DNA from 3 places in the Actinomadura sp. NPDC000929 genome. Region 2 is predicted to be linked to each of the others. Evidence: predicted binding sites of a transcription regulator. Region 2 holds the regulator's gene; each other region holds the start of a gene.

Evidence for each region. The regulator HrcA, encoded in region 2, represses chaperone genes, less so after heat shock. The targets are predictions, from matches to a motif close to TTGGCACTCTCNNNNNGAGAGTGCCAA.
Region 1: groES (co-chaperone GroES) is a predicted target of HrcA. The motif match lies at 2,566-2,592, and genes of this name have one in related genera.
Region 3: groL (chaperonin GroEL) is a predicted target of HrcA. The motif match lies at 7,453-7,479, and genes of this name have one in related genera.

What each region holds. Positions count from the first base shown of each region.
Region 1 covers NZ_JBEUPA010000037.1:525-10,402, forward strand. The annotation lists partial or broken gene shbA (RNA polymerase sigma factor ShbA) at 1-133, opposite strand, end outside; gene groL (chaperonin GroEL) at 420-2,048, opposite strand; gene groES (co-chaperone GroES) at 2,133-2,441, opposite strand; gene ABWI04_RS16075 (DUF8688 domain-containing protein) at 2,722-3,957, shown strand; gene ABWI04_RS16080 (coiled-coil domain-containing protein) at 4,621-6,270, shown strand; gene ABWI04_RS16085 (aminoglycoside phosphotransferase family protein) at 6,457-7,395, shown strand; gene tsaD (tRNA (adenosine(37)-N6)-threonylcarbamoyltransferase complex transferase subunit TsaD) at 7,455-8,492, opposite strand; gene rimI (ribosomal protein S18-alanine N-acetyltransferase) at 8,563-9,054, opposite strand; gene tsaB (tRNA (adenosine(37)-N6)-threonylcarbamoyltransferase complex dimerization subunit type 1 TsaB) at 9,051-9,731, opposite strand; gene ABWI04_RS16105 (hypothetical protein) at 9,830-9,878, opposite strand, start outside.
Region 2 covers NZ_JBEUPA010000028.1:34,812-44,689, reverse strand. The annotation lists gene ABWI04_RS13460 (SigE family RNA polymerase sigma factor) at 1-202, shown strand, start outside; gene ABWI04_RS13455 (hypothetical protein) at 199-879, shown strand; gene ABWI04_RS13450 (16S rRNA (uracil(1498)-N(3))-methyltransferase) at 895-1,626, opposite strand; gene dnaJ (molecular chaperone DnaJ) at 1,733-2,866, opposite strand; gene hrcA (heat-inducible transcriptional repressor HrcA) at 2,867-3,877, opposite strand; gene ABWI04_RS13435 (DUF3097 domain-containing protein) at 4,082-4,894, shown strand; gene hemW (radical SAM family heme chaperone HemW) at 4,915-6,123, opposite strand; gene ABWI04_RS13425 (antitoxin YezG family protein) at 6,167-6,607, opposite strand; gene ABWI04_RS13420 (hypothetical protein) at 6,778-7,662, shown strand; gene ABWI04_RS13415 (hypothetical protein) at 7,788-9,158, shown strand; gene ABWI04_RS13410 (DUF4870 domain-containing protein) at 9,317-9,850, shown strand; gene lepA (translation elongation factor 4) at 9,854-9,878, opposite strand, start outside.
Region 3 covers NZ_JBEUPA010000005.1:1,518-11,395, reverse strand. The annotation lists gene ABWI04_RS03015 (sulfotransferase family protein) at 1-985, shown strand, start outside; gene ABWI04_RS03010 (alpha,alpha-trehalose-phosphate synthase (UDP-forming)) at 1,050-2,543, opposite strand; gene ABWI04_RS03005 (cation diffusion facilitator family transporter) at 2,664-3,599, shown strand; SAM riboswitch class I at 3,694-3,834, shown strand; gene thrC (threonine synthase) at 3,851-5,095, shown strand; gene ABWI04_RS02995 (MoaD/ThiS family protein) at 5,111-5,389, shown strand; gene ABWI04_RS02990 (hypothetical protein) at 5,687-6,703, shown strand; gene groL (chaperonin GroEL) at 7,611-9,239, shown strand; gene ABWI04_RS02980 (phospholipid scramblase-related protein) at 9,650-9,878, shown strand, end outside.

The sequences.
Region 1 (9,878 bases), on a different contig from region 2:
GGTCGCCCTGCACGGCGAGATGGGTCAGCTCCCTGAGGTCGCCGTCGCCCGCGTCGGCGGCGCGCAGCGCCCGCGCCGAACGGGGGGCGGGAGGGGCGGGCCCGTTCGAGGGGTCGGCAGCACGCGCGGCCATGGTTCCGGCGAAGCTTCCCTCGGTCACGTCAAGCATGATGCCCAGCACCCCCGGGCGTGTCTCCACTGTCGTCTACAACGGAATGGTCACAGTGCGGGAGCGAACCTGGAGTTATTACGCGTCGTGGTCATCGCGCTGCCGGGCGTGGCGGACTTCTGCGGGCGAAGACGCGCTTTCTCCGGCGGCGGGACGGCCACCCGGCCGGGACGCGGCGAGGCCCCCGCCCGGACGGACGGGGGCCTCGCCTACGCTCCCCGGACGGGACGAGCCCGCCGGTCGGCCGATCTCAGTGGCCGTGACCGTGGCCGTGGCCGTGGCCGCCGCCGGCGGCCTCGTCGGCCTCCTCCGGCTTGTCGACCACGAGCGCCTCGGTGGTGAGGAGCATGCCCGCGATGGAGGCGGCGTTGGTGACCGCCGAGCGGGTGACCTTCACCGGGTCGATGACGCCCTGGGCGATCAGGTCGCCGTACTCGCCGGTGGCGGCGTTGTAGCCGTGCCCGGCCTGCAGCGCCTCCACCTTGGAGACGACGACGTAGCCCTCCTGGCCGGCGTTCTCGGAGATCCAGCGCAGCGGCTCGGGCAGCGCGCGGCGGACCGCCTCGGCGCCGGTCGCCTCGTCGCCGGACAGGCCGAGGGCGCCGAAGCCCTCCTTGGCGACGTGCACCAGGGCGCTGCCGCCGCCGGAGACGATGCCCTCCTCGATCGCCGCGCGGGTCGCCGAGATGGCGTCCTCCAGGCGGTGCTTCTTCTCCTTCAGCTCCACCTCGGTGGCGGCGCCGACGCGCAGCACGCAGACGCCGCCGGCCAGCTTGGCCAGGCGCTCCTGCAGCTTCTCGCGGTCCCAGTCGGAGTCGCTGTTCTCGATCTCCACCTTGATCTGGTTGATCCGGGCGGTGACCTCGTCCGCCGAGCCCTCGCCGTCGACGATGGTGGTGGCGTCCTTGGTGACGGTGATCCGGCGGGCGCGGCCGAGGTCCTCCAGCCCGATCGAGTCGAGCTTGAGGCCGATCGCCTCGCTGACGACCTGGCCGCCGGTCAGGGTGGCCATGTCGCCGAGCATCGCCTTGCGGCGGTCGCCGAAGCCGGGCGCCTTGACCGCGACGGACAGGAAGGTGCCGCGGATCTTGTTGGCGACGAGCAGCGCCAGCGCCTCGCCCTCGACGTCCTCGGCCACCACGAGCAGCGGCTTCTTGGTCTGGGCGACCTTCTCGGCCAGCGGCAGGAACTCCTGCACGTTGGAGATCTTGCCGTCCACGATCAGCACGTAGGCGTCCTCCAGGACGGCCTCCATGCGCTCGTGGTCGGTGACCATGTGCGGCGACAGGTAGCCCTTGTCGAACTGGAGGCCCTCGGTGAACTCCAGTTCGAGGCCCATCGTGTGGGCCTCCTCGACGGTGATGACGCCGTCCTTGCCGACCTTCTCGAACGCCTCGGCGATCAGCTCGCCGATCTGCGGGTCCTGCGCGGAGATGGTCGCGACGTGCGCGATCTCGCCCTTCTCCTCGACCTCGCGGGCCGACTTCAGCAGCTGGTCGGAGACGTACTGGGCGGCCGCGTCGATGCCCCGCTTGAGGGCGAGCGGCGAGGCGCCGGCCGCCACGTTGCGGGTCCCCTCGCGGACCAGCGCCTGCGCGAGGACGGTCGCCGTGGTGGTGCCGTCGCCCGCGATGTCGTTGGTCTTGGTCGCCACTTCCTTGGCGAGCTGGGCCCCGAGGTTCTCGTAGGGGTCCTCCAGCTCCACCTCGCGGGCGATGGTGACGCCGTCGTTGGTGATCGTCGGCGCGCCGAACTTCTTGTCGATGACGACGTTGCGGCCGCGCGGGCCGATCGTCACCTTGACGGCGTCCGCGAGAGCGTTGACGCCGCGCTCAAGAGCCCGGCGAGCGTCCTCCTCGAACTCCAGGATCTTCGCCATGCGGATACTCCTCTTTCACGCGATCCGCCCCGGCGGGCGCCCGAAGGCGGCGCCGACCGGGGCGGGTGCATCACGTCTCGGTGATTACTTCTCGATGACCGCGAGCACGTCGCGGGCCGAGAGGACGAGGTATTCCTCGCCGTTGTACTTGACCTCGGTGCCGCCGTACTTGCTGTAGAGCACGACCTCGCCGACCTTGACGTCGACGGGGACGCGCTCGCCCTTGTCGTCGACGCGACCCGGGCCAACGGCAAGGACGGTGCCCTCCTGGGGCTTCTCCTTGGCGGTGTCCGGAATCACCAGGCCCGACGCGGTGGTGGTCTCGGCCTCAAGCGGCTGGACGACGATGCGGTCCTCAAGCGGCTTGAGAACAACCTTGGTGGCGGTCGTCACGATCTGACCTCCCCTTCGATTGGTCCTCGGCCGGCCACGGATGACCGACCAGCACATGTGACAGAAGAGGCGACCCTGGACCGGCCTGCCGTCGCGGGTGCCAGACCGACCTTCGTCGCTGTATTTGGCACTCTACCCTTGAGAGTGCCAGTCGTGAGACTATTCCGTGCCCGGTACCCCGTCAACACGGACACGGGCCCGCCCGGCGACCGTCTCCAGAGGTTCACCCGCGGCCGCCGTCCGGTCTCCGCCGTCCGGCTCGGCCGCTAACTTCCACCCTATGGACATCGCGTCGTTCCGGGCCCTGAGCACCCCCTCCGGCCAGGCGCTCCTGAGGGAGACGGCCGAGGCGGACGTGAGCGAGGACGGCCTGCTCGCCACGGCGTCCCGCCTGCGGGAGCGGCACGATCCCGCGCTCGTGGCCGCCGCGCTGACGCAGGTCCGGTTGCGCAAAAGGGCACGGGCCAAGTTCGGGGCGGACGCCGACCGCATGTACTTCACGCAGGCGGGGCTTGAGCAGTCGACGCGCGCGAGCGTGGCGGCCTACCGTGCCGGAAGGTTCGCGGACCGGCCGCCCGGCGCGCGCGTGCTGGAGCTCGGATGCGGGATAGGCGCCGACCTCATCGCCCGAGCGCGCGCGGGCCTGGCCGGGGACGGCGTGGAACTGGACCCGCTGACCGCCGAGGTGGCCCGCGCCAACCTGGCCGTCTTCGGGCTGGACGGTCTCGCCTCCGTCCGGGTCGGGGACGCCACCGAGGAGGATCCGTCCGGGTTCGACGCGGTCTTCGCCGATCCTGGGCGGCGCACGGCGCGGGGCCGTGTCTTCGATCCCCGTTCGTATGAGCCGCCGCTCGACGTCGTCCTGGCCATGGCCGGCCAGGTGCCCGCGGCCTGCGTGAAGGTCGCGCCCGGCATCCCGCATGAGGCCGTACCGGACGACGCAGAGGCCGAGTGGATCTCGGTAGGAGGCGAGGTCAAGGAAGCAGCCCTCTGGCTGGGCGGGCTGGCCGGGCCGGTGGGTCGGCGGGCCACTCTCCTCGCGTCCGACACCCATCTCTCGGGAACAGAGCCCCAGGTGTGGACCCTGACTCCCCAAGGTCTGGACGACCCGGACGTACGCGCGTGGGGCCGTTACCTGTACGAGCCTGATGGCGCCGTGATCCGGGCCCACTTGGTCGGCGAAGTCGCGGAACTGGTCGGGGGCGGCTTGGCGGACCCGCACATCGCGTACGTCACCTCCGACGAGCTGCGCCCGACGCCCTTCGCCTCCGCCTACGAGGTGGAGGACGTGATGGCGTTCTCCGTGAAGCGGCTGCGCGCCGAGCTGCGCCGCCGCGAGATCGGCGTGCTGACCGTCAAGAAGCGCGGTTCCGCCGTCGACGTCGACCGGCTCCGCCGCGACCTCGGCTTCGGCGGGCGCCGCGCGGGCCGCGGCGCCAAGGGGCTGACCCTCGTGGTGACGCGCGTGGGGCACGATCCCGTCGCCCTGCTGACGCACCCCGTCGCGGGGGCCTGACCGGCCGGTCGCCGGGGGCTGACCCGCCCGGGGCGGGCTCCGCCCGGCAACCCTGCCCAAAGATCTCCCACTGGGCGGCGCAGCACCAAGGGGGACCAGGCGACGCGCCATGGCGGTGCAAATCATCGATGCTTTCCGGCATTGCGCGCACCAGGGATTGCGGCCACCTGGCAAGGGCACGGCGCGGCGCGGGAATCGGCGCGCCGAGATCAACCGGCGCGAAAAACACCAAGGCAGGTTCACCGGCCGGGACGCCCGTCCCCCTAAAGCCCTCCCGAAAAGGCCCGGAACCCGCCCCTCGGCATCACTCCCGACGCCTGCGCGTCGGGCGGGCGTGGCCGTCCCCGGGGTTCGGGAACTGCCGATGTTGGACGAGATGTACGGACAGAACGGCACCCGGAACGCCGGACCCGTCCCGCGCCGCCCGCCACCGCCCACCCCACCTATCCCCCCAACACGGGCAATATGCCTGAAGCGGGAAAGTAACCATGCATTCGGCTATATCTCGCTATCCCGTCTAGTCGGATAACAGGCGCATTCCGCAGAACTCGCAATCTTCTCTGCTACCCGTTTTGGCCGCGCTCTACACGCACTACAGTGGCCACTCCAGAGATTCATTTGCCGTGCGTCATTTCGTCGCGCCGGCACACGAAGGAGCATCGGGTGGAAACGAATCACAACTTCCTGCAGACGGGGGGTCAACCGGTCTCGGATCGGATGCGGGAGTTGCTCGCCCGTGCGGCGCAGGACCACGTCTACGAACAGCGTTCACAGGGTCAGGTCCTCGACGAGATCCGCCAGCGCCTGGAAGGCATGGAGTGGCTTCTCCGCGAGGTCCGGGAGCGCGAGCTCAGCGGGCTGACCGGACAGATCGAGAGCGTCCGCGGGCAGGTCGACGACCTGTCCGGCAAGCCCCCTGAATGGGCCGAGGGCCTGGCCGAGCACATCGAGGCGTTCGGCGAGCGGGTCAAGCCCGTCGCCGAGCTGCCCGCGCTGTGGGCCGACGTCGGCGTGGTGGCCGAGAACGTCGACGAGGGCCTGACCCGCATCCAGGCCGTCCTCGACTCCGCGCAGCAGATCACCGACGCCACGCAGCAGGCGTCGCAGCGCATGGACGAGATGACCAAGCGGCTGGACAAGCTCCAGGGCAGCATGGAGGCCGCGTCCGTCCGCTTCAACCGGCTCGACAAGTCGCTCGCGGAGCTCGGCCACCGGTCCGAGCGGCTCGAACACTCCGTCAACGGGGTCACCTCACGGGTCGACCAGGCGCTCGGCGAGATGGCCGAGCGCATGGAGCAGGGTCTTGAAGCGGTCAACGGCCGGGTCGAGGGCGTCGGCGGCCGCCTCGACGGGCTCGACGGGCGGCTGGACGGCGTCGACGGGCGCCTCGAAGGGGTCTCGGGCAAGCTGGGCGGGCTGGACGGCCGGTTCGAGAGCGTCGACGGGCGGCTCGACGGGCTCGGCGAGCGGATCAACCGGCTGCCCGCCACGCTGGAGATCGCCGAGGTGCACCGGCTGCTGGCCGAGATCGCGCGGCGCCCGGCGGCCGAGTACGGCGACCGGTTCGACGCGCTGGAGAAGCACCTCGCCGAGGCCGTCGACCCGCTGATCGAGGAGCTGCGCGCCCGGCCCGACCGCGACGAGGTCAAGGCCACCATGTCGCAGATCGCCGAGACCGCCTACAGCGACGTCGCCAAGCGCATGGACGAGTTCTCCCGCAGGTTCGAGGACGTGCACGACGACGTCCGCAAGCGCATCGAGAACATCCACGAGGAGGTCGCCAAGCGGGTCGACAGCGCGCTGGAGGAGTTCACCACCCAGGTCGACATCGTCTCCCGCCGCGTCGAGTCCGTGCACGCCGACGTCGCCAAGCAGGTCGGGACCATGCAGGAGGACGTCGCGCGGCAGGTCAGCGGCGTCCACCACGACTTCGGCAAGCGGATCGGCGACATCCACCAGGACGTCACGCGCCAGGTCGGCAGCATCCACGACGACGTCGCCAAGCAGGTCGGGACCATGCAGGAGGACGTCGCGCGGCAGGTCGGCGGCGTCCAGGCCGAATTCGCGAGGCGGGTGGAGAGCATGCAGGACGAGGCCGCGCGGCGCGCCGACGCGGCGCAGGCGGATTTCGCCAAGCGCTTCTCCCATGTCGAGGACGAGGTCGGCCGGAAGGTGGACGGCGTCCACGACGATGTGTCCAAGCAGGTCAACGCGGTGCACGAGGACGTGCTGAAGCGGCTGTCCACCCTGGAGGAGACCATGCTCGCGCTCGCCGAGGCGCTGCTGCGTCCCCGCCGCGAGACCAAGGACTGACAAGCGTCCGGGTGGGGCCGGCGCGGGCCCCACCCGGCATCCTGATACCTCCCGGTATTCGCGGCATTCGTCCCGCGAACCGCCGGGACGACCGAAGATGCTTCGTTCATGTCACCCCGATGACGTGCGTTTTGTTACTTTCCGTCTTCGCAAAATCACTCCCAATACCCTTCGGAATCCGTTTTCATGGATCAGGTGACCCACCTACCGGCTCCCTGCCTGCCGACCGGCGTCCCGCCCGGGCACACCACCCTGCGATGGGTGGAGGAGTGCCTCGGCAAGGGCGCCGAGGTCCGCATGGTGCGGCCCCTCGCCGGCGGCTCCGCCCACGCCAACCACGCCCTCCTCGTCGAGAGCCGCTCCGGCGAGGCGCACCACCTCGTCCTGCGCCGCTGGACCTCCCGCGAGACGGCTCCCCGCCACTGCTACGGCGACGCCGAGTTCTCCCCCGAGCGCGAGATCGCGGCGCTCGCGCTGCTCGCCAGCGGGAAGATCGCCGCACCGTCCCTCGTGGCCGCCGACCCGTCGGGCGCCTACTGCGACGTCCCGGCCCTGCTCCTCACCCGGCTCCGGGGCCATCCGCCGCGCCCGTCCCACGACGACCTTCCCGAGTACCTGATCCAGCTCGCCGCCGCGCTGCTGTCGGTGCACGAGCTGAACGGCGCGTCCACGATGCCGCCCTACGTCCCGCACAACCGCCTCGACGTGCGGCTCCCGCCCAAGCACGCGCTCCGCCCCGACCTGTGGGAGCGCGCCTTCGAGGTCGCCGCCCGGCCCGCCCCGGAGGCGCCCGACCGGTTCATCCACCGCGACTACCACGCCGACAACACCCTGTGGTCGTACGGCAGGCTCACCGGCATCGTCGACTGGTCGGACGCCTCGTCCGGCCCCGTCTCGGTCGACCTCGCCTGCATGCGCCGCGGCCTGGCCCTGCGTTACGGCGCGTCCGTCGCCGACCGCTTCCTGTGCTCCTTCGACCAGGTCTCCGGCGGCCACGCGCACGACCCCTACTGGGACGTCCGCGGCCTCCTCGACCTGCTCCCCGAGGACGGCGTCCGCATGATCGACGAGCCGCAGGTCCCCCTCTACGAGGACTACCTCGACCGGCTCCTCGCCCAGTGCTGAGAGCTGTGCTGAGAAAGTCGTCCTGAGGCGCCGCCTCGCGGGGGCGGCGCCGCGGGCGTTCAGAGCAGGGTGACGGCCTCGATCGGGAGGCTGGAGTCGGCGGGCAGTTCCAGCTGCGACGGGCCGACGCCGGAGGCGACCAGCTCCGACCCCAGGGCGGCGACCATGGCGCCGTTGTCGGTGCACAGCTTCGGGCGCGGGACCCGCAGGTGCACCCCGGCGGCCGCGCAGCGCTCCGCGGCGAGGGCGCGCAGCCGCGAGTTGGCCGCGACGCCGCCGCCGATCAGCAGGTGGTCGACGCCGTTGTCCTTGCAGACCTTCAGCGCCTTCTGCGTCAGGACGTCGACGACGGCCTCCTGGAAGGACGCCGCGACGTCGGCGACCGGCACGGGCTCGCCCGCCCGCTCCTTCGCCTCGACCCAGCGCGCCACGGCCGTCTTCAGGCCGGAGAACGAGAAGTCGTAGGTGCCGTCGTTGTACTTGCCGCGCGGGAACGCGATCGCGGCCGGGTCGCCCTCGCGGGCCATGCGGTCGATGACGGGCCCGCCGGGGAACCCGAGGTCGAGGACCCGGGCGACCTTGTCGAACGCCTCGCCCGCCGCGTCGTCCACGGTGCTGCCGAGGGGCCGGACGTCGCTCGCCACGTCCGGGACCAGCAGCAGGGAGGAGTGGCCGCCCGAGACCAGCATCGCCACGCACGGCTTCGGCAGCGGGCCGTGTTCGAGCTGGTCGACGCACACGTGCGCGGCCAGGTGGTTGACGCCGTAGAGCGGCTTGCCGAGCGACAGCGCGTACGCCTTGGCGGCGGCGACGCCGACCATCAGCGCGCCCGGCAGCCCCGGGCCCGCGGTGACCGCGAACGCGTCCACGTCGGCGAACGCCACCCCGGCGTCCGCGAGGGCGCGCTCGACGGTCGGCCCCATCGCCTCCAGGTGCGCCCGCGACGCGACCTCCGGCACGACGCCGCCGAACCGGGCGTGCTGGTCCACGCTGGAGGCGATCGCGTCCGCCAGCAGCGTGTGCCCGCGCACGATCCCGACCCCGGTCTCGTCGCAGGAGGTCTCGATGCCGAGCACCAGTGGCTCGTCCCGAATCACGTGAGTCTCCCTGTCTCGCCGTTCGCCCTGTCTTCCCGCCCGCTTCCCGGGCGCCTTCCGCCGCCGCGGTTCATTCGGCCCTGGTGAAGCCCATGGGCGGCCGGTCGCGGAGCTTGCGGCACATGACGATCGCGTCCACGTCCGAGGGCTGGTAGTAGCGCTTGCGGATGCCGACCCGCTCGAAGCCGAACCGCTCGTACAGGCGGTGGGCGGCGTCGTTGTCGGCCCGGACCTCCAGGAACACCGACTCGCTGCCGCGCCGGACGGCCTCCTCCAGCAGGGCGGTGAGCAGCACCGCGCCGATGCCGCCCTTGCGGCGGTCCGCGCGGACCCCGATGGTCTGCACGTCGGCCTGCCCGCCCGCCGCGGCGAGGCCCGCATAGCCGACGATCTCGCCGTCGGGCGTCTCCGCGACGACGTAGTGCCGGGTACGGGGCTGGTCGGCGAGCTCGCCGGCGAGCATCTCCTCGCTCCAGGTGTCCTCCGGGAACAGCACGCGGTCCAGCCGGTGGACGGCCGGAAGGTCCGCCTCGGTCATGGTCCGCAGGACGACGTCGCTCACGCCGGCGTCACCTTCTTGCGGGGGCCCGGCTCCTTCGCGTCCGGCCGGCGCAGGTAGAGGGGCTCCGGCGGCAGCAGCTCGGGGCCCTTCAGGCCCGACAGCCGCGCGACGACGAGCTCGGCGAGGGCGCTCGCGGTGGGCAGCAGCGGCTCGTGCCCGGAGTCGCCGAGGACCTCCGGGTACAGCGCCGCGCCCTCGCCCACGACGGGCAGCCCCTCGGGCGCGCCCTCCAGGACGTCCGCCGCCGGGCCCACGGCGGGCTCGGTGGCACGGAACCGCGCCGACTCGTACCGCGCCCAGTAGACCTCCTTGCGGCGGGCGTCGGTCGCCACGGCGAACGGCCCGTCCCGCTTGGTGGCCCAGGCCATGATGTCGAGCGTGCAGACGCCGTGCACGGGGACGCTGAGCGCCTCGCCCATCGCGCGGGCGGTGACCAGCCCGACCCGCAGGCCCGTGTAGGGCCCCGGCCCGACGCCGACGGCGATCGCGCTGAGGTCGCCCGGCGCCGCGCCCGCCTCCGCCATCACCTCCGCGATGGACGGGGTGAGCAGCTCGGTGTGGCGCCGCCGGTCGACGGCCTCCGCGAGACCGCGCGGCACCGCGCCCTCGCCCGGGGTCCACTCGTACAGCGCCACGGTGATCGCGGCGGTCGCGGTATCGAAAGCCAAGACCAGCACGGGTTGTAAGCCTACCGGCCGCCGGCACGGGGTCGTCCGGCTCTTTCGCAGCCGGGTTCGGACGGATCGGCGCGGGTTCGAGCGGATCGCCCGCCGGCTCAGGCCCGGCTCAGCGCGGTGACGACGGCCTTGGTGACGTCGGTGGCG
Region 2 (9,878 bases):
CGGAGAGCTGGAGCGCTCGGCGGTGATCGACGCGCTCTCCCGGCTCCCCGCCCGCCAGCGGGAGGCGCTCGTCCTTCGCTACTACGCCGATCTGTCCGAAGCGGAGATCGCCAACGCGATGGGCATCTCCCGCGGCGCCGTGAAGAGTCATACGGCGCGCGGCATGACCGCGCTACGCAACGTCCTGGAGCAGTTCTCATGACCACCGACCCCCACGACGAGCACGGCGAGATCCTCCGCCGCGCCCTGCACGCGGAGGCGGACTCGGTCAACCCCGCGGGCGACGGCCTGGAGCGCATCCAGGCCCGTATCGCCGACGGCCGGCGCCGCCGGACCGGCCTCGGACGGTTCGGCCCGGCGCGCTTCGGGTTCGACCGGTTCACCGTGAACTGGGCGCGCCCCCTCCTCGCCGTGGCCGCGGCCGTGCTGATCGCCGCGCTGGGCGTGACGGCGCCGCAGACGATCGACATGATCCAGCAGTCGGTCGGCAGCAACAGCCCGTCCGGCGACGGGGGCGACGACACCGCCGGGGACCGCACCGGCCCGGGGATCGACCCCGAGTTCCCCGTCCCGTCCTCGCCGGGCGCCAGCACGTCGGGAGAGCCGAGCACCCCGCAGACGCCGAGCACCAGTTCCTCGCCGGGGCTGTCGTCGTGCCGCATCCCCTCGCCGGGCGCCTCGGCCGGCTCGACCGCCACGCCGACGCCGGCGACCACGCCGTGCCCGAGCGAGACCCCGACGCAGGCGCCCCCCACTACGCCGGCCCCGCCCACGTCCACGACGCCCCCGCCGCCGAGCAAGCCCACCGAGCAGCCGACGCCGTCCGAGACGAGCGAGCCCGCGGTGACGACCGAGCAGAACCCCGCCACCACCCCGTGACGGCGCCCGCCGGCGCTACCAGCGGCCGGTGGCGGCCAGCAGCACGCTGGCCGCCGCGACTCCCGCGGTCGAGGTGCGCAGGACGGTCGGGCCGAGCCGAGCCGGACGCCCGCCCGCCGCGGCGAAGCGCTCCAGCTCGTCCTCGCTGATCCCGCCCTCGGGGCCGACCACGAGGACGATGTCGCCCCGCTCGGGCGGCTCCACGGCGCTCAGCGGCGCCTCGGCCTCCTCGTGCAGGACCAGGGCGAGGGACGCGCCGGCGATCCGCTCGGCGACGTCCTCGGTGGACTCCAGCTCCGCCACCTCGGGCAGGCGGCCGCGCCGCGCCTGCTTGCCGGCCTCGCGGGCGGTCGCGCGCCAGCGTCCGAGGGCCTTGTCGCGCCGCTCCGGGCGCCAGCGGGTGACGCACCGGGACGCCGACCACGGGACGATCTCGTCGACGCCGACCTCGGTCATGGTCTCGACCGCGAGCTCGCCCCGGTCGCCCTTCGGGAGGGCCTGGACGACCACGAGGCGGGGCGCGGGCGGGGGCTCCCGGTGCCGGGCCAGCACGTCCAGCGTGAGGGACGCCCGGTCGGCCGCGGTGACGACGCATTCGGCCAGCAGGCCCTCGCCGTCGGTCAGGTCGACCCGCTCCCCCGGCCGCAGCCGCCGCACGGCCGCCGCGTGCCGGCCCTCGGGCCCGTCGAGCAGGACGCGGTCGCGTTCCAGCTCGGCGGTTCCGGCGAGAAAGACCGGCGGGCTCATCCGAGCCGTCCGGGAGAACCGGGGCTCCGGCGGGCGTCGCTCATCGCTGCCACCCTGCTCCTCAATCGCCGCGGCGGCCTTCCTCGTAGGCCGCCGCCACCGCGCTTCAGTGCTGGTTGAAGACGTCCTTGAGACGGGAGAACACGCCGCGCTGCCCGGGGGCGAACCTGCCGGGCGGGCGCTCCTCGCCGCGCAGCACCGCGAGCCGCCGCAGCAGCTCCTCCTGCTCCTCGTCGAGCCTGTTCGGCGTCTCCACGTTGACGTGGATCATCAGATCGCCGCGGCCGCTCTCGTTGAGGTGCCGGACGCCACGGTTGTAGAGCGTGATGACCTGGCCCGACTGCGTTCCGGGCTTGATGTCGACGCTCTCGGCGGCGTCCAGCGTCTCGATCGTGACGCTGGTCCCGAGCGCCGCCGCCGTCATCGGGATCTCGACCGTGCAGTGCAGGTCGTCGCCCTCCCGCTCGTAGATCGGGTGCGGCTTCTCCACGATCTCCAGGAACAGGTCGCCGGGCGGGCCGCCGCCCGGGCCGATCTCGCCCTCGCCGGCGAGCTGGATGTGGATGCCGTTCTCCACGCCGGCCGGGATCTTGACCTTGACGGTGCGCCGGGTGCGGACCCGGCCGTCGCCGGAGCACTCGGTGCACGGGTTGCGGATCACCGAGCCGAAGCCGCCGCACGCCGGGCACGGCCGGGCCGTCATGACCTGGCCGAGGAACGAGCGCTGGACCTGCTGCACCTCGCCGCGGCCGTGGCACGTCTCGCACGTCTCCGGGTGGGTGCCGGGCGCGCAGCCCGACCCCTCGCAGGTCGTGCAGGCGACCGCCGTGTCGATGGACAGCTCGCGGGTGGTGCCGAACGCGGTCTCGGCGAGGTCGAGCTCGACCCGCAGCGTCGCGTTGCGGCCGCGCCGCGCGCGCGACCGCGGGCCCCGCGAGGTCGCGGTGCCGAAGAAGGCGTCCATGATGTCGCTGAACGGGAACCCGGCGCCGCCGAACCCGCCGGCCCCGGCCCCGCCCGCGGACGCGAACGGGTCCGCGCCGAGGTCGTACATCTCGCGCTTCTTGGGGTCGGAGAGCACCTCGTAGGCCTGGGTGATCTCCTTGAACCGCTCCTGGGTCTCCGGATCCGGGTTGACGTCCGGGTGGAGTTCCCGCGCGAGCCGGCGGTAGGCCTTCTTGACCTCGTCGGCGCTGGCGTCCCGCCGGACGCCCAGGGTCGCGTAGTAGTCGTTCGCCACTTACGACCCCGCCAGGATCTGTCCCACGTAGCGTGCCACTGCCCGTACCGCTCCCATCGTGCTGGGGTAATCCATGCGTGTCGGCCCGAGCACTCCCAGCCGGGCCAGAGTGAGGTCGCCCACCCCGTAGTCGGCGGCGACGACCGAGGTCGACTTGAGCCCCAGGTCGGGGTTCTCGGTGCCGATCCGCACCGTAACTGTAGAGGAGTCGCCGGTCTCGCCGAGCAGCCGCATGAGGACCACCTGCTCCTCCAGCGCCACCAGCACCTCCCGCAGGCTCTGCGAGAAGTCCACGGCGGCGAGGTTGGCCGCCCCGGCGAAAACGATCTTCTCCTCGTGCTTCTCGACGAGCGTCTCCAGCAGGACCGACAGGACCGCCGCCGCCACCGGCCGCTCGTCCGGGCCCACCTTGTCGGGCAGGTCCGCCACGGCCGCCGGGACCTCGCCGAAACCGAGCCCGTCCAGGCACGTGTTGAGCAACGCCCGCAGGTGGCCGATCGATTCCTCGGAGATCTGCCCGGTCTCGATGACCCGCTGCTCGACCCGGCCGGTGTTGGTGATCAGGACGAGCAGCAGCCGCCCCTCCGCCACCGGGACCAGCTCCACGTGCCGGACCGCCGAGCGGGTCAGCGACGGGTACTGCACCACCGCGACCTGCCGGGTCAGCTGCGCGAGCAGCCGCACCGTCCGGCCGACGACGTCGTCGAGGTCGTAGGCCCCCGACAGGAACGTCTCGATCGCGCGGCGCTCGGCGACCGACAGCGGCTTGATCGTGGACAGCCGGTCGACGAACAGCCGGTAGCCCTTGTCGGTGGGGACGCGCCCGGCGCTGGTGTGGGGCTGGGCGATGTAGCCCTGCTCCTCCAGCACCGCCATGTCGTTGCGGATGGTCGCGGGCGACACCCCGAGGTTGTGCCGGTCGGCCAGCGCCTTGGATCCCACCGGCTCGTTGGTGGAGACGTAGTCCTCGACGATGGCGCGCAGGACCGCTAGTTTCCGGTCGTCCAGCACGATGTCACCTCCTTCGTCCGGCCGGTCCGTGCCACTGGCACTCCTTGCTTTCGAGTGCCAAGTCTACGGCCCGGACGGCTCGACTGGAGCGCCCCCGCACTCTCCGCATGGCTGCGTGATCCTATCCGGCCCGGAAACCGCCGCCACGCCGAAGAACGCGGGGCGGCGCCGCACGGGCGTCCCGCCCGGTTAATGTGCGGATCTGTGCGGAGTAAGAACTACGGAAACGACGTGCTGGGCGGCGACTGGCGGCGGCCCCGCAAAGGCCAGATCCCGGAGGTCCCCGCCGAGCCCGGCCTGGTCGCCGAGGATCCCGACAGCGGATTCTGCGGCGCCGTGGTCGGCTGCGACAAGTTCGGCGTCACCCTGGAGGACCGGTTCGGCAAGCGCCGGGTCTTCCCGCTGACCAGGTCCGGGTTCCTCATCGACGGGAAACCGGTCACCCTCGTCCGGCCCTCCGCCGCGCCCGCGGGCCCGGCGCGGTCGGCCTCCGGGTCGATCGCCGTCCAGGGCCTGCGGGCGCAGGTCGCCAAGGAGAGCCGCATCTACGTGGAGGGCCTCCACGACGCCGAGCTGGTCGAGAAGATCTGGGGCCACGACCTGCGCGTCGAGGGCGTCGTCGTCGAGTACCTCGAAGGCGTGGACGACCTGCCCGCCATCGTCGAGGAGTTCGCACCCGAGGAGGGACGGCGCCTCGGCGTCCTGGTCGACCACCTCGTGGACGGGTCCAAGGAGTCGCGGATCGCCGCCCGGGTCACCTCGCCGCACGTCCTCGTGACCGGCCACCCCTTCATCGACATCTGGGAGGCCGTCAAGCCCGCGTCCGTCGGCATCCGCGCCTGGCCCCGCATCCCCCGCGGCGTCCCCTGGAAGGAGGGCGTGATCGCCGAACTCGGCTGGGGCGACGACACGGGCGCCGCCTGGAAACGCATCCTCGGCTCCGTGAACGCCTACACCGACCTGGAGCCCGCCCTCCTCGGCCGCGTGGAGGAACTCATCGACTTCGTGACCGCCTAGCCCAGGGCCCCTGGAGGAGGTCAGGTGAGGGCCCGGACCACGGCGTCGGCCAGAAGGCGGCCCTTGAGGGTGAGGACGGCTCGGCCCTGCTCGTAGGGGGCGGGCTCGACCAGGCCGTCGGCTATCGCTCTGCGGGCGGCGCCGTCGTCCAGGAGGTGGGCGGGGCAGCCCTGGGCGAGGCGCAGTTCGAGCATGACGCGTTCGATGTGCCGGTCCTCGTCGGTGAGGATCTCCCTGGCGTGGGCGGGCGTGGTGCCCTCGGCGAGGCGGGCGGCGTAGGCGGCGGGGTGCTTGACGTTCCACCAGCGGGTGCCGCCGACGTGGCTGTGGGCGCCCGGGCCGACGCCCCACCAGTCGGCGCCCGTCCAGTAGAGCATGTTGTGCCGGCATGCGGCGCGCGGGTCGGCGGCCCAGTTGGAGATCTCGTACCAGTGCAGGCCGTTGCCGCTGAGCAGCTCGTCGGCGATCAGGTAGCGGTCGGCCATGGCGTCGTCGTCGGGGGCGGTCAGTTCGCCGCGCCGCACCTGCGCCGCCAGGCGGGTGCCCTCCTCGACGATGAGCGCGTAGGCGGACACGTGGTCGGGCTCCGCCGCCAGGGCCGCCTCCAGGGAGCCCCTCCAGTCGTCGTCGGTCTCCCCTGGCGTCCCGTAGATGAGGTCGAGGTTGATGTGCTCGAAACCCGCCTTGCGCGTCCACTCGACGACCTGCGGGACGCGTCCGGGCGTGTGCGCGCGTTCCAGGACGGCCAGGACGTGCTCGCGCGCGCTCTGCATGCCGTAGGAGACGCGCGTGAAGCCGGCTTCGCGGAGTCCGGCGACGTACGCCTCGTCCACCGACTCCGGATTGGCCTCGGTGGTGACCTCCGCGCCCGGGGCGAGCCCGAACTCGGCGTCGATGGCGGAAAGGACGCGGCCCAGGTCGTCCGGCGGGAGAAGGGTCGGCGTGCCGCCGCCCACGAAGACGGTCTCCACGGGAAGGTCCACGTCGCCGAGCACTCGCCGGGCCATGCGGACCTCGCGGATCGCGGTGTCGGCGTAGGAGTCGCGGCTCGCCCCTGGGCCGAGCTCCGTCGCCGTGTAGGTGTTGAAGTCGCAGTACCCGCACCGGGTCACGCAGAAGGGCACGTGCACGTAGAAGGCGAACGGGCGCTTTCCGAGGCCGTCCAGGGCAGCGCCGGGCAGCGCACCGTCGGCCGGCACGGGATCTCCGTCAGGGAGCGTCGAGGGCACCTGTCCAGTCTGCCCCGCTCCGCCGCCTGCTTCGACCGGGCGGTCAGGCGTCCCCGAGCTTGTCGCGGAGCCAGTCGGGGACGTGCTCGGCCGCGCGGGGGAAGCGGTCGAGGTCCTGGACGTACGCGGACGGGGCCAGCGGCGGGGTGAAGTCGGGCTCGCCGTCGTAGTCGAACTCGGCGCTGAAGTGGCCGGAGCGCTCGACCTGGAGGCGCGCGGTGAACCAGGCGCCCTTGTCGGCCCGGTACATGACGCGGCGCAGCTCGTCCATCTTCCCGACGGCCTGGCCCGGGGGCAGGGCCGTGCGGCGCCCGCCGCCCGGGCCCTCGACCTCGAAGGAGGCGCTGTCGATGCCGACCGTCGCGCGGAACTCGAAGTCGAGCCGCTGCCAGCCCGCGGGGGCGGCCGAACGCAGCGCGCGCACGGCGCCGTTCACCGTCTCCCGCTCCTTCTCGGAACGCAGAACCTGGTCGGGGTGGGTCACGCTGCCTCCGCGAGGTCGGCCGGGTTCGGTTGATCAAGGCGCCGTACCCGTCCGACCGTACCGCCATCGGCGCCCATGCCAAGCAGCCGCCGCCGTGTCGCGGCCGACCGGCGCGACTTGCGTCGCCGACCGCCTGAGGAGCCGCAACGAATACGGATAAGGTCGTCGGGATGCGAAATGAGGGTGCGACCGGCCGGGGACGCGTTCCCGCCCGGGTGCTGCTGCGCGGCGAGCCGGACGGCTGGCACTGGGTGCTGGTGGACGACGCGGGCGCCGAGCGGCGCTCGGACTTCGCCGGCGCGGGGACGCGCTGGTCCCCGCGCGGCCGCTCCGACCCGGAACCGGCGTGGTGGCGCCGCCGGCTCGCCGAGACGGCCGACGGCCTGCGGGAGGCGGTCGCCGAGCGGCTGACCGACGCGACGTTCCGCGAGTTCGGCGCCGAGGCCGCGGTGACCTGGTTCGCGGTGGCCGAGCCCGTCGAGTGGGAGGGCATCGTCACCCTCCGGGAGGCCGATCCGGCGCGGTTCCCCGGCCGCGTGCCGCCGTTCGTGGTCACGCTGGAGCCGGGGCGCGGGGCGCTGCTGCCGGACGCGAGCCTGCTGTTCTCCACCCGCGCCGCGGACGCCTGGACGACCCTCGCCGCGATCGCCGAGCGGTGCGGCACCCTCCCGCCGAAGTCGTCGTTCTTGTGCGGGTGGGCCGGGCACCGCAGCGTCCGGGTGGGGCGCGGGACGCTGGCGCTGTCCACCGGGCGGGGCGACGACGGCGTCGAGCGGCTCGCGCAGATCTGCGGGACGCGGACGTCCGGCTGGAGCGGCAACCCCGAGATGCGGTTCCGGCTCGACGGCGTCGACCTGCTCGACGAGCCCGCCGGCGACGTCGTCGCGCTGCTGCGGGAGCTCGGCCACGAGATCGCCCGGCGCGGCCGCTCGGTCCACCTGGCGGCCTGCGGGCTCACCCTCCACGCGCCCGACGGGGCGGACGAGGCGGAGCGGTTCACCGGCGTGTCCCTGGGGGTGCCCGCGGGGCTGTCGCCGCTGTGGGCCGGTTCCTGACCCGCGCGACTCGCCGGCGCACACGGAGCCGTCACCCACGGGGGACCTCGCCGTCACCCGAACGCAACCGCGGCCGCCTAGGTTCCCCGATCATGAGAAGCCGCGCGCGCCATGCAGTGCTCGCCGTGACCGGCGCAGCCCTCGCCGGCGCTCCCCTCGCCCTCACCGCCCCCGCCCACGCCGCCGGACCGCCCGGCACGATCAACGTCCACCGCGGCGGCCCCGCCCGGTCGCTGCCGTTCACCGCCCGCCGGGACGGGGAGGCGGTGATCTCCTTCACCGCGTCCGCCCCCGGCGTCTCCTGGGCTCACCGGGGCGCCGAGTCGGCCGTCGTGTCGATCGCCGTCGACGGGCGCCATGTGACCGACCTCGTCGTCCCCTCGTCCGACCCGGTCCCCCGCAGCCTCGGGCTCGGGCACGTCGGGAAGGGGCGCCACAAGGTGACACTGCGGTTCGCCAAGGGCAGCGCGCCCGCCGCACGGCGCGTCACCCTCCGGCGGCCCGCGGTCGGCATGCCGGAGGCGGAGGCGCTCGCCCTGCGCCACGCGCCCGTCGTCGTCGGGCGGACCGGCTGGCCGTTCGGCGACCCCTACCAGAACGCGACCACCGACACCCCCCTTCTCGCGTGGCACGAGACCCGTCCCGCCGCCGTCCCCGGCCACAAGATCATCGAGTACTCGGTGGTGTGGAGCAACGAGGACGGCGGCACCGACACGCCCGCGCTGATGGCCCGCTGGGGCCGGACGACCGACATCGAGTGGATCTACCGGGTCGAGGTCGACGCGTCCGGCCGGCGCGTGGACGGCACCGCCGTCTACCAGGCGCCGATGCACCTGACCCTGAAGTTCACGGGCCGCTACGAAGGCGACCATCCCGTCCTGCAGACCTGCACCCAGAACAACAACATGTGCGACGTGATCTCGCCGGACCCGCCGCTGCGCTTCCTGCTCGACGCCGGCGGCACGCGCCCGGACGGCCGGGCCCGCGAGGCCGTCATGGACCGCGAGCCGTGGACCTACCGGATCGCCGCGCAGGAGATGGTCCGCGAAAAGAAGATCGAGAACCCGTCCGATCCGGCGACGCGCGAGGTCGGCGACCAGCGGACGTACCTGTTCGTGGAGTTCGCCAAGACGACGGGCGCCGCGACCGGGCCGGGGGCGGTCCCGGGCGTCGCGCTCGGGGTGCGCCTGAAGGCCGACCCGTCCCGGCTCTACCGCTCCGACCACGACGAGCCGACCTGGTCGATCGACCGTGACGGCGCCGTCGCCACCACCGTCGAGCTGCCGGAGGGGACCGCGGTCTCCGACCTCGCGAGCATCGAGGCCCTCCGCCGTCCCACCGGAACCGGGGACAACGGCGCGCCGGCCACCGTGACGTCCATCAACCGCGGGTTCTTCCTGGACGGCTCGTTCCTGCCGCAGCCCTCGTCGGTCGCGTGGAAGGGCTCGGTCACGCTCACGCAGGCGGCCCCGTCCGCCGTCCTCTGGCGTCCCTGACACCGCACCGGGCGTCCCCGGACGTCCCCCGGGCGGGCCCGTGGCACGAATCGGCCACGGCCCGCCCGTTCGCGGGAACCTGGGCGAACTTCACGCACGTCCAAGGAGTCATACACTTCGCCAATAGCTCTCATAGCGAACCGGAGAGGACGTCCGCCATGGCCTACGGGCACCCCCCGTCGCCCGGCCAGGGACAGCAGCCCCAGTGGCAGCAGCAGCAGGCCCCCTGGCAGCAGCCCGGAAACGCCTGGCAGCAGCCGCAGCAACCCCAGGGCGGCATGGGCTGGCAGCAGCAGCCGCCTCAGGGCGGGAACGATTTCCAGGGCGGGAGCAACACCGCCCAGATGCCCGGCGACTTCGGACCCGTCACCGACGACGAGAGGACGTGGTCGCTGATGGCGTACGTGGGCCAGTTCCTCGTCGGCGTGATCGCCCCGGCCGTCGTCTACCTCGGCAAGGCCCGCTCGCCGTTCGTGCGCAGGCACGCCGCGCAGGGCCTCAACATGGGCATCGCGGCCATCGCCGTGTGGTTCGTCTTCGGCCTGCTGTCGCTGGTCGCCGACTTCCTCATCTGGGTGCCGCTGCTCTTCACGGCCGTGGAGATGGTCTTCCTGGTGTACGCGGGCAGGGCCGCCAACCGCGGCGAGTTCCGGCGCGTCCCGGCCCCGGTGGCCTGGCCCCTGCTGAAGTAGCGGCTACTTCTTGCCCTTGTCGGCGTCG
Region 3 (9,878 bases), on a different contig from region 2:
CATCTTCGGCTGTCCTCGCTCGGGCACGACGCTGCTGCGCCTGATGCTCCACTCGCACGCCCGCATCGCGATCCCGGCGGAGACCCGGTTCGTCCTGCCCGCCTATGCGGCGAGGTGCGACTACGGTGACCTCCGGGACAGCAAGAACAGGCGGATGCTCGCGGAGTGGATCGTCGGAGAACGCGCCACCAAGGTGCGGGCGCTCGGCATGGACGCCGACGGGCTCGTGGAGGAGATCGCCGACGGGCCTCCGACGCTCGGCTCGGCGGTCGGCATCGTCTTCCGCGCCTACGCCCGCCTGCACGGCAAACCGCGCTGGGGCGACAAGCGCCCGAGCTACTCCCAGCACGTCGGCACGCTGTTGCGGATGTTTCCCGACGCCCAGTTCGTCCATCTTGTCCGGGACGGCCGGGACTGCGTCGCGTCGCTGATGGAGATGCCCTGGTTCGACGCCGACATCCACCACGCCGTCTCCGCCTGGCGGGAGACGATCGACCGCGGCCGCCGGCTCGCCGAGCGCCTCGGCCCCGACTCCTACTACGAGCTGCAGTACGAGCGGCTCGTCGCCGACCCCGCCGACGAGCTGACCCGGCTCTGCGGCTTCCTCGGCGAGGACTTCGACCCCGAGATGACCCACCCGGAGGGGCTGGCGAAGCGGATCGTCCCGTCCACCAGGAAGTGGCAAGGCCGGACCCGCGACGCCGTCACGACCGACCGCGTCGGATCATGGGCGGAGCGCCTCGACGCGTGGGAGATCAGCCTGGCCGAGGCCGCGTTCGGCGAGCGGCTCGCCGAGTACGGCTACGAGCCGAGCGGCCTGCCGAAGCCGTCCGCGGCCCTGCTCGCCCGCTTCACCCGCACCGCCGCCCACCGGCGCATGGCGCAGAGCAAGGCCGCGCTGCGCGAGCGGTGGAGGCAGCACCACGAGCCGAACCCCGTCGAGTGCCTCCTCACCGCCGAGCAGTCCGCCGGCAGCGCCCCCTGACCGGACCCGCGGCGTGTTGCCCTGACGCCCGCAGAGCAGCACGCCGCTCCCTTTACGCGGGGAGCTAGTCCAGCGCGGCGAGCTGGTCGGCGAACCAGCGCTGCGGGGGCAGGGCGGTCGCGGCGTCGGCGAGGCGGGCGCAGCGTTCGGCCCGCCGGGCGCGCGGCATCAGCAGGGCCTGGCGCAGGGCCTCGGCCGTCTGCGAGACGTCGTAGGGATTGACCACCAGCGCGTCCTCGGACAGCTCCGCCGCCGCGCCCGCCTCTCGCGACAGCACGAGCGCGCAGCCGTGCCGCGACAGGACGGGCCCCTCCTTGGCGACCAGGTTCATCCCGTCCCGGATCGGGTTGACGAGCAGGACGTCGGCCAGGCCGTAGGCGGCGAGGGAACGCGGGTAGTCGTCGTTCACCTGGAGGATCAGCGGGTCCCAGTCGGCGGTGCCGAACTCGTCGGTGATCTGCCCGGCCATGCGCTGGACGGCCGCGGTGTACTCCCGGTACTCGGGCAGGTCGTAGCGGGACGGGTAGGCGAACGCGAGGTGCACGACGCGTCCGCGCCACTCGGGATGGTTGACGAGCATCTCCCGGTACGCGGCGAGCCCGCGCACGATGTTCTTGGACAGCTCCGTCCGGTCGATCCGCACGATGAGCCGGCGGTCGCCCACCTGCTCGCGCAGCGCGCGGGCCCTCTCGACGACGTCCGGTTCGGCGGCGCGCCTGCGCAGCGCCGCCCCGTCCACGCCGAGACCGTGCACACCCACGCGCGTGGTGTGGCCCGAGCAGGAGACGGTGCGGGCCACGCGGTCGACGCGCGCGCCCGGCAGCAGCTCGCAGCAGTCGAGGAAGGCCGACGCCCACCGCTCCGTGAGGAAGCCGGCGTGGTCGGCGCCCAGGATGCCGAGAAGGACCTGCGCGCCGATGTCGTCCGGGAGCAGCCGGAAGTACTCCGGCGGCGCCCAGGGCGTGTGGGAGAAGTGCACGATCTTCAGGTCGGGGCGCCGGTCGCGCAGCATCCGCGGAGCCAGCGACAGGTGGTAGTCCTGGATCGCCGCCTTCGCGCCCTGGGCGGCGTCGCGTGCGAGGGCGTCCGCGAAGGCCGCGTTGTACGCCTCGTAGGACTGCCAGTCCCGCCGGGCGCGGGCGTCGAAGTGCGGGCTGCGCGGCGTGTCGTACAACAGGTGGTGGACGAACCACAGCGTCGAGTTGGCGACGCCGTTGTAGGCGCGGTCGAACGTGGCCGCCGGGATGTCGAGCATGCGCACCGCCGCCCCGCCGGTCTCGTACCCGGCGAGGTCGAGGCGGCCGTCCGGGGAACGGCGCGACGCCGTGCGGTCGGCCTCGCCGAGGCTCGCGCACACCCAGAGCACGTCCGCTCCCGTCGAGGACGGCTCCCGCGCCGTCTCGGCCGGACGCGGCGGGCCGGGGTCGCGCGGGGCGCCCGTCACGGCGGCGAGGCCCGACACGAGACCGCCGCCCCCGCGCCGCATGGTGAGCCCGCCGTCGTCCGACAGCGAGAACGACACCGGACCCCGGTTCGAGGCCACCAGCACTTGGCTCATACGGGAAGGGTCTCAGTTGCGGCCGAGGCGCATCAAAGTGACCCGCGAGGTGGCCGGCATCGCCCGCCCTTGTGTCCGTTCCGCCCGATTAGTCATCCGCCCAGGGGGTATCCGGCGGCAATGAGCAAGTCCGAGACGACGAAAACCGTGCTCGTCGCCGGTGCCGCGAACCTCATCCTCGCGATCACGAAGCTGTTCGCCGGCCTGCTGGCCGGGTCCAGCGCCATGCTCGCGGAGAGCGCGCACTCGGTGGCGGACACCCTCAATCAGGGCTTCCTCTACACCTCGCTCCGGCGCAGCGAGCGGCCCCCCGACCGGCGCCACCCCTTCGGATACGGCAACGAGCGGTACGTGTGGTCGCTGCTCGCCGCGTTCGGCATCTTCGTGGCCGGCGCCGGATTCTCGATCTTCGAGGGCATCCTGACCATGACCGGTCACGGCGGCGGCGGGACGACGGTGTGGCTCGCCTACGCCGTCCTCGGCCTCGGCGCGGTGCTGGAGGGGACGTCCTGGATCCGCGCCTTCTACCAGGCCAAGAAGGAGACGCGCGACAGCGACCGCGACCTGGTCGAGCATGTCCGCAAGTCGCCCGACGTGACGTTCAAGACCGCGCTGTTCGAGGACACCGCGGCGATGATCGGCCTCGCGCTCGCCGCCGGCGGCCTCGCGATGCGCCAGATCACCGGGTCGGAGTTCTGGGACGGGCTCGCGTCCGTCCTCATCGGGATCCTCCTGGTCGTCCTCGCCTTCTCGATCGGCAGGGAGAGCATGGGCCTGCTCATCGGCCAGGCGGCCGACCCCGCCGAGCAGCGCGAGATCCGCGCCGAGATCTGCGGCGCGCCCGGCGTGACCGGCGTGGACGAACTGCTCACCATGCACTTCGGCCCCGAGCAGATCCTCGTCGCCGCGAAGGTGCACTTCTCCGACGACATCAGCGCCGACGAGGCCGAGGACGTCGCCGGCGAGATCGACCGGCGGCTCCGCGAGCGCGTCCCGACCGTCCGGCACGTGTTCCTCGACCCGACCCAACGGGTGATCAAGACACCCGCCGGGTAACGTCTCAATCGCTGGACCCGCCTGTCTGGCATCCGGTCAGTTCATGTAAAGTCACGCATACGAGTTCAAAGCTCGTAGATCGACAACTTCATAACGCTCATCCAGAGGGGTGGAGGGACCGGCCCTGCGAAGCCCCGGCAACCACCTGGCTGCGGCGCGTCGCGATCCTGCGAGGCCGGCCGGGAGATGGTGCCAACTCCGGCCTGCGACCAAGGTGGCGCAGGGAAGATGGGGAGAAAGGCCTCGCCCTCATGGCACTCACGCCTGCCACAGACCTCGGACCGGCTACCGCTCTCGTCTGCCGCGAATGCGGCTCGTCCCGCGACCTCGGGCCCTACTACGCCTGTGAAGAGTGTTTCGGCCCCCTGGAGATCGCCTACGACTTCGACGGCGTCACCCGGGAGTCCATCGAGTCCGGACCGCGCAACATCTGGCGCTACCGCGGGCTGCTGCCCGTCCCGTCCAACGTCGCCGACACCCCGAACACCGAGCCGGGCCTGACCCGCCTCGTCCGCGCCGACAACCTCGCGGAGAGCCTCGGCCTGCAGAGCCTGTGGGTGAAGGACGACAGCGGCAACCCGACCCACTCGTTCAAGGACCGCGTCGTGGCCGTGGCGCTCGCCGCCGCCCGCGAGCTGGGGTTCAAGGTGCTGGCCTGCCCGTCCACCGGGAACCTCGCCAACGCCGTCGCCGCCGCGGCGGCCCGCGCCGGGATCCGCAGCGCGGTGTTCGTCCCGTCGAACCTGGAGTCCCAGAAGATCATCACGACGGCCGTGTACGGCGGGACGTTCGTGACGGTCGACGGCAACTACGACGACGTCAACCGGCTCGCGTCCGAGATCGCGGGCGAGCAGGACGACTGGGCGTTCGTCAACGTCAACGTCCGCCCCTACTACGCCGAGGGCTCCAAGACGCTCGGCTACGAGATCGCCGAGCAGCTCGGCTGGCGGCTGCCCGACCAGGTCGTCGTGCCGGTCGCGTCCGGCTCCCAGCTGACCAAGATCGACAAGGCGTTCCAGGAGCTCATCAAGCTGGGCCTGGTGGAGGAGAAGCCGTACCGCGTCTTCGGCGCCCAGGCCTCCGGGTGCGACCCGGTCGCCGCCGCGTTCAAGGCGGGCCACGACGTCGTCCGCCCGGTGAAGCCCGACACGATCGCCAAGTCCCTCGCCATCGGCAACCCGGCCGACGGCCCCTACGTCCTGGACGTGGCCCGCCGCACCGGCGGCGCCGTCGAGGACGTCACCGACGAGCAGGTCGTCGAGGGGATCCGGCTCCTGGCCCGCACCGAGGGGATCTTCGGTGAGACGGCCGGCGGCGTCACCGTCGCGACCCTGCGCAAGCTCATCGAGGCCGGTGCCCTCGACCCGGGCGCCGAGACCGTGATCATCAACTCCGGGGACGGCCTGAAGACCCTGGACGCCGTCGCCCCGGTCGTCGCGCCGTCGGCGAACATCGCCCCGTCCCTGGAGGCGTTCCGCGCCGCGGGCCTCGCCTGAGAACGAAGGAGCAGCATGAGCAGCGTGTCCGTCCGTATCCCGACGATCCTGCGGACCTACACCGGTGGCGAGTCCGAGGTGAAGGCCGAGGGCGCGACCCTGCGCGCGGTCGTCGCCGACCTCGAGGCCAGCTACTCCGGCATCTCCGCCCGCATCCTGGACGACGCGGGCAAGATCCGCCGTTTCGTGAACGTCTACGTCGGGGACGAGGACGTCCGTTTCGCCGAGGGACTCGACACCCCGACGCCCGAGGGCGCCCAGATCTCCATCATCCCCGCGGTGGCGGGCGGCTGACGTCCGTCTCGTCCGCGAGGCCCCGGCACGTCCACCGTGCCGGGGCTTTTCCTTTCACATCTGGCCGATTCCCCCTTCTCCGGAACGCGATTGCCCGGTGGATGCTGGATTGGGCAACTGTTCCTCCCGTCCGGCCAAACGCGCATGGAACAAGTTTTAGCGAGCGCCAGTTTCACGGCTTTGATCTTGATCACCGCCTCTCCGTCACTTGGGTTTCTCGCTGGCCGCGTCCTGGAAGATTGAACCCGGAGTGGCGCTCCCTGGGGCGCCGAACGGCATACGAGAGTGAGGAAAGGCATGAAGCGCATTTTGCGCACGATGGCCGTGACCGGCATAACGATGGGAGCGGCCGTCCTCGCGGCTCCCTCGGCCATGGCCGACATCAACTTCTACGCGGTGGAGAAGGCGTACGTGGGGCACAACGGCCCCACGTACATCAGTGAGAAGGGTCCGGGCGACCTGATCTACACCGACATCACCAAGTCGCCCAAGGCCGCGCCGGTGATCGGGAACAAGCCGGTGAAGACCGGTGACATCACCACGAAGCTCCACGGCGGGAAGCACAACACGGCCGTCACCGGCGTCGAGGGCTCCGAGCAGGAGGCCACCAAGGTCGCGCTCGCCAAGGCGGCCGAGCACCAGGCCGCCGAGCAGCAGGCGGCTCCTCAGCAGGCCGCCCCGCAGCAGGAGTCGCTGCAGGCCGCGCCGGAGCAGGGCGCCGAGCAGGCCGCTCCGCAGCAGAACGCCGAGCAGGCCGCTCCGCAGCAGGAGGCGCAGCAGGCGGCTCCGCAGCAGGGCGAGCAGCAGGCCGCCCCGCAGCAGAACGCCGAGCAGGCCGCTCCGCAGCAGGACGCGCAGCAGGCCGCTCAGCAGCAGGGCGAGCAGCAGGCGGCTCCGCAGCAGGAGGCGGAGCAGGCGGCTCCGCAGCAGGACGCGCAGCAGGCCGCGCCGGAGCAGGGCGAGCAGCAGGCGGCTCCGCAGCAGGAGGCCCAGCAGGCCGCGCCGGAGCAGCAGGCCGACGCCAACGCTCCGCAGGCCGGACAGCGGCTGGCCACCACGGGGGGCCGCCCCGGGCCGGTGCACGTCCACGCGGCCGAGAAGGCGATCGTCGGCCAGAACGGCGACGTCGCCAACATCGAGAACGGCTCGGGCGACGCGATCTTCACGAACCTCAGCGGATCGCCCCGCTCGAACGTCTACGCCGGCAACAGCGCGACGATGACCGGGCCCATCACCAGCCACATCCACGGCGGGAAGCACAACACCGTGATCAACGCGGTCGAGGGCCCCGAGCAGGAGTCCACCAAGCGGTGAACCGCGGTTCCTAGCAGGACACCGAAGCACCACGGCCGCTCCGGCCCGGTCACCATCGACGCCGGAGCGGCCGCCCAATGTCCGGACCCGTTTGCGGCGGCCCTTTGCCCGGGACTGAAAGAACATCCTCACCATTCGCCATACTCCATGAAAGCGGCCCTAACGGGCCGTGGTGATTCCCGGTGCACCGGGCCGCCGCAAACGTCGTCGCACCGACAGAACCGGCACCAACGGTCCGTGACGAAAAAATCCGCGGAAAAACAGCGGCACAGGCCGCCGCCGGTGCAATGGCACGCGGAACGGGTGGCCGCGACGGCACCCCCTCTCAGGCGAGGTGCCGGTCCGCGCGGCGCGCTGCGGTCGCCGGGTCGAGCAGCCGCAGGGTCAGCCCGGGGAAGCCCGGTAGGGGACTCGATCTCGTCGAAGCCGGCGGCGCCGTCGGAGTGGCGGATGGCGCGACCGAGGGTGATCTCGCCCGTGCGCGCAGCCGGACGGCCGGCGTCTGAACGACCGGCGCTCCCCGCGCTCGGGCGGCACCTGCTCAAGGCAGAACGAAAGCGTTACGGGGAGGTGAGCCGCGCATGGCGAGGCGATGGTTCGGCTGCTCTTCGGACGGACGCCTCCTGCCGGTCGGCAGCGCTGACGTGACCCTCCGGCGCAGGTCAGAGCGCTTCCGAGCGGGTCGGCGCGACGCGTGCGGCGGTGATGTGTGGCGCTTGCACTCGACAGGGTAGAGTGCTAAACAAGCATTGGCACTCTGATGTGGAGAGTGACAACTTCACACAGTCATGGGTCGGGGCGATGAGGCCTCAGGCCGGCGGCGGAATGGAAGTCGTCGGCGGGGCCGTCCGTCGCGGGCGTCGGCTCGATCCGTCTAAGCCACCTTGTTCCGGGAGGACTGGAGCCTATGGCTGCAAAGATGATCGCGTTCGACGAGGAGGCCCGCCGCGGTCTCGAGCGCGGCATGAACCAGCTCGCCGACGCCGTGAAGGTGACCCTTGGTCCCAAGGGCCGCAACGTCGTGCTGGAGAAGAAGTGGGGCGCTCCCACGATCACCAACGACGGTGTGTCGATCGCCAAGGAGATCGAGCTCGAGGACCCGTGGGAGAAGATCGGCGCGGAGCTCGTCAAGGAAGTAGCGAAGAAGACCGACGACGTCGCGGGTGACGGCACCACCACCGCCACCGTGCTGGCCCAGGCGCTGGTGCGCGAGGGTCTGCGCAACGTGGCCGCCGGCGCGAACCCGATGTCGCTCAAGCGCGGCATCGAGGCCGCCGTCGAGCGGGTGAGCGAGGAGCTGTCCAAGCTCGCCAAGGACGTGGAGACCAAGGAGCAGATCGCCTCCACGGCGTCCATCTCCGCGGGCGACCCGCAGATCGGCGAGATGATCGCCGAGGCGATGGACAAGGTCGGCAAGGAAGGCGTCATCACGGTCGAGGAGAGCCAGACCTTCGGTCTGGAGCTCGAGCTGACCGAGGGGATGCGCTTCGACAAGGGCTACATCTCGCACTACTTCGTGACCGACCCCGAGCGGATGGAGGCGGTCCTCGAGGACCCGTACATCCTGATCGTTCAGGGCAAGGCGTCGGCCAACAAGGACCTGCTGCCCGTCCTCGAGGGCGTCATGCAGTCCGGCAAGCCGCTGCTGATCATCGCGGAGGACGTCGAGGGCGAGGCCCTGGCCACCCTGGTCGTCAACAAGATCCGCGGCATCTTCAAGTCCGTGGCCGTGAAGGCGCCGGGCTTCGGCGACCGCCGCAAGGCCATGCTGGGCGACATCGCCACGCTGACCGGCGGCCAGGTCATCAGCGAGGACGTGGGTCTCAAGCTGGAGAACACCACGACCGAGATGCTGGGCCGCGCCCGCAAGGTCGTCATCACCAAGGACGAGACCACCATCGTGGACGGCGCCGGTGACGCCAACGAGATCGCGGGCCGGGTCAACCAGATCCGCACCGAGATCGACAACACCGACTCCGACTACGACCGCGAGAAGCTCCAGGAGCGCCTGGCCAAGCTCGCGGGCGGTGTCGCGGTCATCAAGGCCGGCGCCGCGACGGAGGTCGAGCTCAAGGAGCGCAAGCACCGCATCGAGGACGCCGTCCGCAACGCGAAGGCCGCGGTCGAGGAGGGCATCGTCCCCGGTGGCGGCGTGGCGCTGCTGCAGGCCGGCACCAAGGCGTTCGACAAGCTGGAGCTGGCGGGCGACGAGGCCACCGGTGCGAACATCGTCAAGCGCGCTCTCGAGGAGCCGCTGAAGCAGATCGCCGTCAACGCCGGCCTCGAGGGCGGCGTCGTGGTGGAGCGGGTCCGCAACCTGACCCCGGGCGAGGGCCTGAACGCCGCCACCGGCGAGTACGTCAACATGTTCGAGTCGGGGATCCTCGACCCGGCCAAGGTGACCCGGTCCGCGCTGCAGAACGCCTCGTCGATCGCCGCGCTGTTCCTCACCACCGAGGCCGTCATCGCCGAGAAGCCCGAGAAGAACCCGGCCCCGGCGGGCGGCATGCCCGACGCCGGCGGCATGGACTTCTGAGCGAGTCCGCGGTTCGCACTTCCGAGTGCATGTGAAAGGGGCGGTTCCTTCGGGAACCGCCCCTTTCCGCGTCCGCGAGGGCCGGTGCGGGTCGAAGCCCTGGTTCGGGCAGGACGACGCTCTGTGGAAGCTCGTAGGGCGCCGGAGATGTCCGTGGGGATGCTCAGGGGACGCCGGGCCGAAAGAAGAATGTTTCTCGGACGGGCACCCCGGGCCACGGCGGTGCAGGTCAGTGAGCCGGGCGCGGGCGCGGCGATTCCGCCGTGCGGAGACGGGCGCGCAAAGTGCTTCCCCTGCGGGCCCGGCGCTTGGCAGGATCGCCGGTTGGAGGGCGTGCCGCCGAGGACGCGGGCGCAGGCGAAGTGAACAGTGAGGCGGTCGCCGATGCGGCCGACGAGGCAGGAGAACACGTGAGCGAAGTGTTCAGCTCCCCGGTGCTCAGGGTCGAACAGCCTCGCAGGGGACCGTTGGCCAAGTCGCGGTACAAGGTGCTGGACGAAGGCGGGACCGTCCTCGCCATCGCGGCGCCGACCGACGACAAGGGCAACGCCGCGGTCATGCGCGGCCTGTTCCCCGGCAAGTCGAACCTCGACGCCCGAGCCGTCCTGCTGACGACGCCCGACGGCGACCCCCTGTACG